DNA from 2 places in the Aquitalea sp. USM4 genome. Region 2 is predicted to be linked to the other one. Evidence: riboswitches for the same ligand, from Rfam matches in the RefSeq annotation. Region 2 holds a riboswitch; the other holds the start of a gene.
What was found. Region 2 has a riboswitch for glycine ahead of DKK66_RS15550 (L-serine ammonia-lyase). Riboswitches for the same ligand answer to the same signal wherever they lie in the genome.
Positions count from the first base shown of each region.

Region 1: another riboswitch for glycine. It lies ahead of gcvT (glycine cleavage system aminomethyltransferase GcvT); the one in region 2 lies ahead of DKK66_RS15550 (L-serine ammonia-lyase).

Region 1 covers NZ_CP029539.1:2,738,038-2,744,340, reverse strand. The annotation lists gene gcvP (aminomethyl-transferring glycine dehydrogenase) at 1-2,810, opposite strand, end outside; gene gcvH (glycine cleavage system protein GcvH) at 3,039-3,425, opposite strand; gene gcvT (glycine cleavage system aminomethyltransferase GcvT) at 3,517-4,605, opposite strand; glycine riboswitch at 4,647-4,753, opposite strand; glycine riboswitch at 4,764-4,856, opposite strand; gene arcC (carbamate kinase) at 5,097-6,041, opposite strand; gene DKK66_RS12685 (ornithine carbamoyltransferase) at 6,299-6,303, opposite strand, start outside.
Region 2 covers NZ_CP029539.1:3,366,781-3,373,083, forward strand. The annotation lists gene DKK66_RS15540 (LysR family transcriptional regulator) at 1-321, opposite strand, end outside; gene DKK66_RS15545 (MFS transporter) at 423-1,691, shown strand; gene DKK66_RS15550 (L-serine ammonia-lyase) at 1,775-3,175, opposite strand; glycine riboswitch at 3,570-3,657, opposite strand; gene DKK66_RS15555 (NAD(P)-dependent oxidoreductase) at 3,804-4,445, opposite strand; gene DKK66_RS15560 (LysR family transcriptional regulator) at 4,570-5,457, shown strand; gene mmuM (homocysteine S-methyltransferase) at 5,454-6,303, shown strand, end outside.

The DNA.
Region 1 (6,303 bases), 630 kb from region 2:
CGGTCGCCGTATACGTCATCGATACGGTTCACGCTTGGCCAGAACTTGTTTTCCAGCACATAAGGCAGCGGAAACAGGCCGGTTTCGCGGCTGTACGGACGGTCCCAGTCGCCAGCGATGTCAGCCTTGCTGTGCGGTGCATTGCGCAGCGGGTTGTTGTCCGCCGGCCATGTGCCTTTCTGCACCTGGTCGATTTCCTGACGGATGGCGGTCATGGCGGCAATGAAGCGGTCCAGTTCGGCCTTGGGTTCGGACTCGGTCGGCTCGATCATCAGCGTGCCCGGTACCGGGAAGCTCATGGTCGGAGCGTGGAAGCCGTAGTCCATCAGGCGCTTGGCCACGTCCACCTCGGTCACGCCACTGGCAGCCTTGAGAGGGCGCAGGTCGATGATGCACTCGTGCGCCACACGGCCATTGGCACCGGTATACAGCACCGGGAAGTGTTCACCCAGTTTCTTGGCCATGTAGTTGGCGGACAAGAGTGCGTTTTCGGTGGCGGCCTTCATGCCCTCGGCACCCATCATGCGGATATACATGAAGGAGATGGGCAGGATGGAAGCCGAGCCGAACGGCGCAGCGGACACCGCAGTCTGACCGGCAACCGCACCCGGCACGTCAGCCACCACGTGGTTGGCCATGAACGGGGCCAGATGGGCTTTCAGGCCGATGGGGCCCATGCCCGGGCCGCCACCGCCGTGCGGGATGCAGAAGGTCTTGTGCAGGTTCATGTGCGACACGTCGGCACCGATGTCCGCCGGACGGCACAGGCCCACCTGGGCGTTCAGGTTGGCACCGTCCATGTACACCTGACCACCATGACTGTGGATGATGTCGCAGATCTCGCGGATCGGCTGTTCGAACACGCCGTGAGTGGACGGATAGGTAATCATCAGCGCCGCCAGGTTGGCCGAATGCTGCTCGGCCTTGGCCTTGAGGTCGGCCACGTCGACGTTGCCGGATTCGTCACACTTCACCACCACTACCTGCATGTTCATCATCTGCGCGGTGGCCGGGTTGGTACCGTGGGCCGATTGCGGAATCAGGCAGATATTGCGCTGCGCTTCGCCACGCGCTTCGTGGTAACGGCTGATGGCCAGCAGGCCGGCGTACTCGCCCTGCGCGCCGGAGTTGGGCTGCATGGAGATGGCGTCAAAACCGGTGATGGCTTTCAGCTGGGTTTGCAGGTCGTCGATCAGCTGCAGGTAACCGGCAGCCTGATCACGCGGGGCAAACGGGTGCATATTGGCGAATTCCGGCCAGGTGATGGGAATCATCTCGCTGGTGGCATTCAGCTTCATGGTGCAGCTGCCCAGCGAAATCATCGAGTGATTCATCGCCAGGTCGCGGTTTTCCAGCTTCTTCAGGTAGCGCAGCATCTCGTGCTCGCTGTGGTGAGTGTTGAACACCGGGTGGGTGAAGAAGGCGGATTCGCGCTTGAGGCCGGCCGGGATGGCATCGGCAGCGGCGGCATCCAGCGCGGCGATGTCGGCATCCTTGCCGGTAAACAGCTGGATCAGCGTGGCCAGATCAGCCTCGGTAGCCGCTTCGTGGAAGGCCACGCCCAGCACGGTGGCGGACACGCGACGCAGGTTGTAACCGGCAGCCAGGGCAGCGGCGTAGATGGTGTCGGCATTGGCCGCTTCCACCTGTACGGTGTCGTAGAAGCGGTCGAATACCAGCTTGCCACCGGCACTCTTCACCGCATGGGCGAAGATGGCGGCCAGACGGTGGATGCGGCTGGCAATGCGCTTGACGCCTTCCGCACCGTGGTACACCGCGTACATGCCGGCGATATTGGCCAGCAGTACCTGGCTGGTACAGATATTGGAGTTGGCCTTTTCGCGGCGGATGTGCTGCTCGCGGGTTTGCAGCGCCATGCGCAGCGCGGTCTTGCCCTTGGCATCGACCGACACACCGATGATACGGCCAGGTGCCGAGCGCTTCATTTCATCCTTGAAGGCAAAGTAAGCAGCGTGCGGGCCACCGTAGCCCATCGGCACGCCAAAGCGCTGGGTGTTACCGATGGCCACGTCGGCACCCATTTCGGCCGGGGACTTCAGTGCCACCAGCGCCATGATGTCGGCAGCCACCACGGCCACACCACCCTTGGCCTTGACGGCGGCAATGTAGGGCGTCAGGTCGATCAGGTCGCCCGCTTCGCCCGGATACTGGAACAGCGCACCAAAGTAGTCACCATTGCCAGCCTCTTCCGGGTGGCCGGAAACCAGCTCGAAACCGAAGTACTTGGCACGGGTTTTCATCACGTCCAGGGTTTGCGGCAGCACGCGGCTGTCGACAAAGAACTGCGCGGACTTGCTCTTGGATACACGGCGCGCCATGGCCATGGCTTCGGCGGCGGCGGTGGCTTCGTCCAGCAGCGAGGCATTGGCCATTTCCAGACCGGTCAGGTCCATCACCATTTGCTGGTAGTTGAGCAGCGCTTCCAGACGACCCTGGGCGATTTCAGCCTGATACGGGGTGTAAGCGGTGTACCAGCCCGGGTTTTCCAGCACATTGCGCAGGATGACGGTGGGGGTCAGCACCGGGTAGTAACCCAGGCCGATGAAAGACTTGTTGACGATGTTGCGGCTGGCCACCTCTTTCAGCGCGGCCAGGGCTTCGGCTTCCGGCACCGGGGACGGCAGGTCCAGCGCACGGTTCAGGCGGATGTCGGCCGGCAGGGTCTGGGCAACCAGATCGTCCAGCGAGGCGGCACCGATTGCGGCCAGCATTTCGCTGCGTTCGGCATCAGAGGGGCCGATATGGCGGGCAATGAATTCGCTACGGTTAAACAGGGAAGCAAGAGTCATGGTGGGTGTCCGGTAATGAAGAGCTGTGCCAGAGAATCCATTCAAGATCTTGTGAGCTAGAGCGAGACAAGGCAAAAACGGCTGAGGAAGCGGAATTTACACAGAGTAAATGAGCATTCCGAAGATGTTTTTAACGCAGTATCGCCGAAGCGCAGCAGATATTGAGCGGGTTCTGAAACTGAAAAAGCCCCGCGATGGTTTACATCACGAGGCTTTGACAGCGTGCAATCAGGCGCCGATTTCCTTGGCGTAGCCAGCGGCATCCAGCAGGCTGTCCAGATCTGCGGCATTGGCCGGCTTGATCTTGAAGAACCAGCCAGCGCCATAGGGCTCGCTGTTGGCCAGCTCGGGAGCGGCTTCCAGTTCGGCGTTCACTTCCAGCACTTCACCGGCGATCGGGGCGTATACATCGGAAGCGGCTTTTACCGATTCCACCACGCCGGCCTGCTCTTCAGCAGCCAGGTTGGCACCCACTTTCGGCAGCTCGACGAACACGATGTCGCCCAGCAGCTCTTGTGCATGTTCGGTAATGCCTACGGTAACGGAACCGTCGGCTTCCAGACGCAGCCATTCGTGGCTGGCAACGTATTTCAGTTCGGCAGGGATATTGCTCATGGATTGAATCTCCTCGGATTGATTGAACCGTTACGGGAGCGGGAAACCGCAGTGCAGCCCGCAGGCTGGCATGGTGTTTCCCGGCTCGCTGTTATTCGAAAACTTTCTTGCCGTTGCGCACGAACGGCATCTTCACCACGCGGACAGCGGTGAGCGTACCACGCAAATCCACCTGTGCGTCGGCACCGGTTGCGGCCGGTACGCGGGCGATGGCGATGGAGTGCTTGAGGGTGGGCGAGAAGGTGCCGCTGGTGATGATGCCCTCACCCACGCCTTCCACTACCACTTTCTGGCCTTCACGCAGCACGCCACGGCCTTCCAGCACCAGGCCCACCTGCTTCATCGGCACACCGGCGGCCTTCTGGGCTTCCAGTGCCTTGCGGCCGATAAAGTCACGGCTGGCCGGTTCCCAGGCAATGGTCCAGCCCATGCCTGCCTGCAGCGGGGATACGGTTTCGTCCATGTCGTGGCCGTACAGGTTCATGCCGGCTTCCAGACGCAGGGTGTCGCGTGCGCCCAGGCCGATGGGGGCCACGCCGGCCTCTACCAGCTGATTGAAGAAGTTGATGGCTTCGCCGGCCGGAATCATGATTTCCAGACCGTCTTCACCGGTGTAGCCGGTTCGGGCAAAGAACCAGTCGCCTGCAGGCAAGCCCTGGAATACCTTGAGTGATTGAATGGCGTCGCCCAGTTGCGGCTTTACCGCACAGACCTTAGCAATGGCATTGGGGCCTTGCACGGCCAGCATGGCCAGGTCGCGACGTACATTGAGGGAGACATCAAAACCGGCCTTGTGGCTCTCCATCCAGGCCAGGTCTTTATCAGTGGTACCGGCATTCACCACCATGCGGTAGCCGTAGGAAGTCAGGTAGACAATCAGGTCGTCCACCACGGTGCCGTCTTCGGTCAGCATGCCGGAGTACAGCGCCTTGCCTTCAAAGCCCAGCTTGGCCACGTCGTTGGCAATCAGCTGTTGCAGCCAGGCCTTGGCATCGCTGCCGGTGATGTCGATCACGGTCATGTGGGACACATCGAACATGCCGGCGTCGCTGCGCACGATCTCATGTTCCTTCAGCTGGGAGCCGTAATGGATGGGCATTTCCCAACCGGCGAAATCAACCATCTTGGCGCCGGCGGCGACATGAGCGTCAAACAGGGGGGTACGTTTCGGGGCCGTCATCTGTGCGTCCTTGCAAAGGGGGTGTTTTGCCTGTCTTGGTACAACACCCCTCTGTCCTGACACCTGAGATTTTCCGGCGGGCGTTTTCAGCCGCCGTTAGCCCCTTCGGTGGCTGCCTTCATGGGCAGCGCTCTCCAGAGTAAAGCAGATACGTGATATCCGATGATGCAGTCCTTTTGCCTGAGCGATTGCGGGTGCGCTTGCGCCTTCGGCGGTGGCCGCGATTGGCCACTCTCTCCTGCATGATGGGGGCGATTATCGTTGCAGATAAAGACAAAGGCAAGCCAAGAATATCTTCACGCGAAGTCATCTATCCTGTTGTTTTTGCGTTATTTTCACAATCGAAAAAATACGAATAATTCCTTGTCACAATTTATTCATTATTGATCAGACATAACAAAAGGGCTGCCGCAGCAGCCCTTGTTGATCCACATCTCACCTGCCCTTCAGCCGACGTCGCAACGCTACCGCAGGTGTTGCAGCGCCCTGCCTCAGTACCACTCGATACCGCTCTTCTCGGTGGAGATGATGGTACCGGCTTCGCCCTTGACGATCTTCTCGATGTCTTCCAGCGCGCCAATCACTGCACGCTTGCCGGTCAGGCGGGCGAATTCGCAGGCGGCTTCCACTTTCGGGCCCATCGAACCGGCGGCAAAGCCCAGCTTGTCCATTTCGTCCGGGTGGGCGTGGCGGATGGCTTTGGCTTCGGGAGTGCCCCAGCCAACAAACACGCTCTTCACGTCGGTGGCGATGACGAAGTAGTCGGCGTCCACTTCGCGTGCCAGCAGGGCGGAGGCCAGGTCTTTGTCGATCACGGCTTCCACGCCCACCAGTTTGTCACCCTGGTACATGGTGGGGATGCCACCGCCACCGGCGGCAATCACGACCGCGCCTTTTTCGATCATCCATTTGATGGGGCGCAGTTCGAAGATGCGTTTCGGTTTCGGGCTGGGTACCACGCGGCGGTAGTAGTCGCCGTCGGCTTTCACCGTCCAGCCGTGGCTGGCAGCCAGCGCTTCGGCTTCTTCCTTGCTGTACACCGGGCCAACGAATTTGGTGGGGTTCTGGAAGGCGGGGTCGGCTGCGTCGACTTCGGTCTGGGTGAGGATGGTGGCCAGCGGCACTTCAAACGGCAGTACGTTGCCCAGTTCCTGTTCGATCATGTAGCCGATCATGCCTTCGGTCTGGGCACCCAGTACATCCAGCGGATAGGGGGTGACCTTGCCGTCGACGTGGCGGGCGTAGGCGTCGTTTTGCAGGCCGAGCAGGCCGACTTGCGGGCCGTTACCGTGGCACATCACCAGGTTGTGGCCCAGCCGGGTGACGGCGGCCAGTTGTTCGGCGGCCACCTTGACGTTGGCGCGTTGGTTGTCAGCAGTCATGGCTTCGCCACGACGTTGCAGGGCATTGCCGCCCAGGGCTACGACGACTCGCATGATGTTTCCTTTTCTGGCCCTGTCCGCACAGTCGGGACAGTGGCGTGGCCGGTCTGCCTGTGGCAGGCCGGTGTGTGTCGGATGGGGCGGCAGGTCACCGGGGTGATGACCTGCCGGAGGGTGGAATCCGCCTGAGTGAGGGGGAGCGGATTCCGCCGCCACGACTTCAAGGGGGTGTCGTCGTGGTGGGTGAAGCGGTGTTGCGGTCAGGCTTTAACGACTGACAATGCGGCAGGGCTTTGCCACGTTGTCCAGTCTTAAT
Region 2 (6,303 bases):
CAGGATGGGGGTAAGCGGCAGGGAGGAGGTAAAGCCGATGCGCAGCTCGCCCACCTCACCGCGTGCGGCGCGTCTGGCCTGTTCGGCGGCTTCTTCGGTATCGGCCAGAATGCGCCTGGCGCGTTGCAGAAATTGCTGACCGGCGGCGGTGAGTTCCACCTTGCGCTTTTCCCGCAGAAACAAGGCCACGCCCAGCTCGGCTTCCAGTGCCTGGATTTGCTGGGACAAGGGCGGCTGGGCGATGTGCAGGCGCTCGGCAGCGCGGGTGAAGTGCAGCTCTTCGGCAACGGTGACGAAGTAACGCAGGTGGCGCAGTTCCATATTGATACATTTAAAGTATTAAAAATTGAATAAAGATATATTGGACTGCTGTTTTGTCAAGGACTAAGCTCGAATCCTGTATCACTGCTACCGGTTTCATCATGGCTCCCGATTCTGCTTCCTGTGCTGCTACGCTACATGCAGGCCCTGCTGCCTCACAGGAGAACACCATTTCCCCCAGCGCCCGCCTGCAAGCCGGTTCGCCCGCCTTTCGTGCCACTGCACGTGCCATGTTTGTCGGCGGCTTTTGCACCTTTTCCATGCTGTACAGCATGCAGCCGCTGATGCCGATGTTTGCGCAAGACTTTGCCCTGAGCCCGGCTGCCGCCAGCAGCGTGCTGTCGGTGCCCACCACCGGCCTGGCGCTGGCGCTGATTCCGGCCAGCTTCCTGGCGGACAAGGTGGGGCGCAAGCCGGTGATGAATATTGCACTGAGCCTGGCCGCGCTGCTGATGTTGCTGGCGGCTTTTGCGCCCGGCTTTCAGCAGTTTCTCTACCTGCGTGCCATTTTCGGCGTGGTGCTGGCCGGTTTGCCTGCCGTGGCCATGGCCTATCTGAGCGAAGAAGTGGAGCCCTTGTCACTGGGCCATTCCATCGGCCTGTATATTGCCGGTAATGCACTGGGCGGCATGAGCGGGCGCTTTCTGGCCGCGGTGATTGCTGACCACTTTGGCTGGCGTGCAGCGGTGCTGGCGTTGGCCGTGCTGGGCCTTGCCGGTGCCATCGAATTCTGGCGCAGCCTGCCGGATTCACGACACTTCAAGCCGGTGCCGTTGAACCTGGCCGAACTGCGGCGTGACGTGGGCAGCCATTTTGCCGACGGCGGCCTGCCCTGGTTGTTCCTGTCCGCCTTCCTGTTCATGGGCTGCTTTGTCAGCCTGTACAACTATCTGGGTTTCCGCTTGCTGGCCGCACCGTTCAACCTGAGCCACAGCGTGCTGGGCTTCGTGTTCTCGCTGTACATGGTGGGCATCTGGGCCTCGGCCTGGGTAGGGCGCATGGCCGACCGCTTTGGCCGCCGCAACATGCTGTGGCTGATGGTGGTGCTGATGGCCGCCGGGCTGGTGTGCACGCTGGCGGATTCGCTGTGGCTGATGGTGCCAGGCATTGCCTTGTTTACCTTCGGCTTCTTTGGTGGCCATTCGGTGGCCAGCAGCTGGATTGGCCGTCGTGCGCAACGCGGCAAGGCGCTGGCCTCGGCGTTTTACCTCACCGCCTATTATCTGGGTTCCAGTGTGGTGGGTTCCTTCTCCGGCCTGCTGTGGGGTATGGGCAAATGGAATGGTGTGGCGGCGATGATTGCGCTGGGTTTGCTGGCCCTGCTGCTGATTGCCCTGCGGCTGCGCAAGCTGGAACCGCTGGCAGTTTAGTTTTTCAGGCAGTGCCAGCCATGAAAAACGCCGTGGACAGTGTCCACGGCGTTTTGTCTGGGTTCACAGAACGGGCAGGGCGCTCAGCACTCCACCACGTTGACCGGTACTTCGATCACATTGATGGCCAGGCCGCCACGGGCGGTTTCCTTGTACTTGGTGCTCATGTCGCGGCCGGTGTCGCGCATGGTCTTGATCACGCGGTCCAGCGACACGCAATGCTGGCCATCGCCACGCAAGGCCATGCGCGCGGCATTGATGGCCTTGACCGAGGCCATGGCGTTGCGCTCGATGCACGGCACTTGCACCAGGCCGCCTACCGGGTCGCAGGTCAGGCCAAGATTGTGTTCCATGCCGATTTCCGCTGCGTTTTCCACTTGTTCCGGCGTGCCGCCCATCACCTCGGCCAACGCACCTGCCGCCATGGAGCAGGCCGAGCCCACTTCACCCTGGCAGCCTACTTCGGCACCGGAGATGGAGGCATTGAGCTTGAACAGGATGCCGATGGCACCGGCGGTCAGCAGGTAGCGCACGATGCCGTCTTCGCTGGCGCCCGGTACAAAGCGGGCGTAGTAATGCATTACCGCCGGGATGATGCCGGCGGCGCCATTGGTGGGGGCAGTGACCACGCGGCCACCGGCGGCGTTTTCTTCATTCACCGCCAGCGCATACAGATTCACCCAGTCCATCACCGTCAGCGGGTCGCGCAGCGCGGCTTCCGGTGCAGCCAGCAGCTTCTGGTACATGTCGGCGGCGCGGCGTTTTACCTTCATGCCACCGGGCAGGGTGCCTTCGCGCTGGCAGCCGCGTTTGACACAGGCTTGCATCACGCCCCAGATGGTGAGCAGGTCACGGCGTACTTCCTCCTCACTGCGCCAGGCCAGTTCGTTTTCCAGCATGATCTGGCTGATGCTCTTGCCCTGTTCCTTGCACAGTGCCAGCAGCTCGGCGGCGGTATTGAACTGGTGTTTGAGCTCGGTGACGCCCGGCGGAGCAAAGCCGGCTTCGATGGCTGCTTCATCCACCACAAAGCCGCCACCTACCGAATAGTAGGCGCGCTTGGACAGGCTGTTGCCGTCCGCGTCGAAGGCTTCAAAAATCATGCCGTTGGGGTGGTAGGGCAGGGTTTTGCGCTTGTGCAGGATCAGGTCGTCCGGCTCGTTGAAGGCAATGGCGTGCTCGCCCAGCAGCTTCAACTGTTTTTCCTGACGGATGGTGGCCAGGATGTCCGGTACGGCGTCGGTATCCACCATGTCGGGCAGTTCGCCCGCCAGGCCCAGCAAAACGGCGGTATCCGAACCGTGGCCCTTGCCGGTCGCTCCCAGCGAGCCATACATTTCGCTGCGTACGCGGCGGGTGGCCGTCAGCAGGCCATCTTTTTCCAGCCGGGCGACAAACTGGCGCGCGGCACGCATCGGGCCAACCGTGTGGGAGCTGGACGGGCCGATACCAATCTTGAACAGGTCAAAAACACTGATTGCCATGATGCTCTCTTGTCTGATGCAGGCAGCTTGCCGTGCAGGCTGCCGGTGTTGCGGGTGGGGGACTGCCTGGTTGCGGATGCAGGCCCGTGTGTCGTGTGTCAGCGTGTCATGCTTTGTGCAGGCTGACTGTTCTGCTTCCGGCCATCAGGCGTCGTGAAGCGTCAAGTCCGGTAACCGGGTGGGGGTTGGCGAGCGGGCGCGGGTCTGCTGGTGCCGGGCGGTGGCTGGCGGCCGGGGCTTGCCCCTTGAATTCAGCCGGACAGCCTGCGCGCAGGCATGGCGCAGTCTTCGCCCCCTCTGTCCTTTTGCCTGAGAGATTGTGGTCGGCAGGCGACCTTCCTTCGGCGAGACCGCAGGGCAGCAAACAGGCCCGGGTCTTCTCTCCAGAGAGCCAGATGATGGTGCAGTTCTTTTGCCTGAGAGTTTCTGGGGCGATACCCCTTCGGCGTCACCTGCGGGGTGATCTCTCCTGCGCCATCCATTACGGCTGGCTGGCACTGTAGATAAGCCGGGAATGGCTGTCAACGCCAATATTGGTGCGGGTTTTGATGTGCGGTTGCAGCATGCGCGGGCTAATGAAAAAAGCCGCCTGCAGGAGCAAGGCGGCCAAGGCGGGTACGCGGGAAAATCAGTGTGCGACGGTAAAGCGCTGGCGGCTGTGGCGCGGCGTTTCCACCTCGTCGGCAATGGCTACGGCAAGGTCGGCCACGCTGATGCCGGCGGGGGCTTCACCATCCATCAGCAGCGCATCGCCACCCAGACGGTACTGACCGCTGCGCTCGCCCGGAGCCAGCAGGGCCGGTGGCGACAGGAATACCCAGTCCAGCACGGTTTCCTGTTGCAAGTCTGCCAGTGCCTGGCGGGCACCTTCGGCACCTTCCTTGTATTCGGCGGGGAAGTGCGGGGTGTCGATCAGTTGCACGCCCGGTGCCACGTACAGGCTGCCGGCACCGCCCACTTCCAGAAAACGCTTCACCCCTGCCTGTTTCACGCCGGCCACAATGGCGGCATGGCCCTTGAGGAAGAGGGTGCGGATGTCGGCCTTGTCCCAGCCGGGGTTGAAGGTGCTGATCACCATATCGTGTCCGGCAACGGCCTGGGCAATGGCGGCGGCATCATAGGCATCGGCCTTGACGGCTGTCAGTTGCGGGTGGGCGGGCAGGCGTTCCGGGCGGCTGACAATGGCGGAAACCTGATGCTGGCGGGCCAGCAGTTCTTGCAGTACGGCAGAGCCGACAAAGCCTGTGGCACCAATCAGAGCGATTTTCATTTTGCATTCCTTTGGGTGGATAGTGAATGAATCGCAGTGTAATGACTTGCCGTCCTGCTGATAATCAGCTGATACTGGCATTAATAACTTAGCCAAACTTAATAATATGGATATCTTGCGCCGTATGGCAGTGTTTGCCACCGTGGTGGAGCAAGGCTCGATGGTGGCGGCGGCACGTGCGCTGGGTATGACGCCATCAGCAGTCAGCCAGCACATCAGCAAGCTGGAGTCGGAACATGGCGTGTCCTTGTTGCACCGGACCACGCGCAGCCTGACCCTGACCGAAGCAGGCAGCCTGTTTTATCAGGGCTGTGCCGACATGCTGGCCGCCGCGCGCCTGGCCGAGCAGCGCCTGAACGAAATGCGTGACGCCCCGGTGGGCGAATTGCGCCTGTCCGCACCCACCGGCTTTGCCGGGCCCATGCTCACCGAAGCACTGGCCCCCTTGCTGGCGGCTCATCCGCGCCTGAGCCTGAAGCTGTTCTTTCATGACGAAATGATCGATCTGGTACAGCACCGCATCGACCTTGCCTTGCGTGCCGGGGATCTGAAGGATTCCTCGCTGGTGGCGCGCCATCTGGCGGACTGGGAGAGCGTGTTGTGCGCGGCACCGTCTTATCTCGCGCGTCATCCGGCCATCACCACGCCTCAGCAACTGGAACAGCACCAATGGGTGATGCTGGACCATGAGCGCAGTCACACCTGGCTGACCATGGAAAATGCAGCTGGCGAGGTAGAGCGGCCAATGGTGGAGCGGCGGGTGAGCAGCAATAACATTCTGGCGGCGCGGCAGTTTGTGCTGGCTGGCATGGGCCTGTCGATACAGCCGGAGCCCGAAGTGCGGCAGGAACTGGCCGATGGGCGCTTGCTGCGTGTGCTGCCGCAATGGCGCTTGCCTGCCCTGGGGATCTTCGTGGTGACGCCACGGCGCGATGCCCAGCCGGCAAAAGTGCGCTATGCCATTGAAGCCTTGCGCCAGCGCATGCAGCAAAAACCGGGAGCGGCGACATGAGCAGGGCAGGCCTGACGGTGCTGCAGGACAGGCTGGCGCAACGCGATTGCCTGTTGCTGGACGGTGCGCTGGCCACCGAGCTGGAGGCGCGCGGTTTTGATCTGGCCGACCCGCTGTGGTCGGCACGCGTATTGCTGGAAGCGCCACAGGCCATCGCCCGGCTGCATCTGGACTATCTGCAGGCCGGGGCCGACATCATCACCACATCCAGCTACCAGGCCAGTTTTGAGGGCTTTGCCCGGCGTGGCCTGGACCGGCTGCAAGCCGCCCGGCTGATGCAGCTGTCGGTGGATCTGGCCTTGCAGGCGCGCCAACGCTTCATGGCCGGCCAGCCAGAAGAGGCGACAGCGCCGCTGGTGGCAGCGTCGGTCGGACCTTACGGGGCCATGCTGGCGGATGGCTCGGAATACCGGGGGGATTATGGCCTGAGCGTGGCGCAGCTGATGGACTTTCACCGTCCACGGCTGGCTGTGCTGGCCGCCAGCGGGGCCGATTTGCTGGCCTGCGAAACCATTCCCTGCCCGCAGGAGGCCGAAGCGCTGGCGCGCTTGCTGCAGCAGGAATTTCCCGCCACGCCTGCCTGGATCAGCTTCAGTTGCCGCGATGCAGGACATGTATGGCAGGGCGAGCGGCTGGCCGACTGCATGGCCATGCTGGACGCCGTACCGCAAGTGGTGGCACTGGGGGTGAACTGTACCGATCCATTGCTGCTGGAGGCACTGTTGGCGCAAGCGGCCAGCGTAACTTCCAGGCCCTTGCTGGCCTACCCCAACTCCGGCGAGCACTGGGATACGGAACAGCACTGCTGGCAGGGTAGCGCCAGTGTGGCGGGTTTTGTTGCACTGG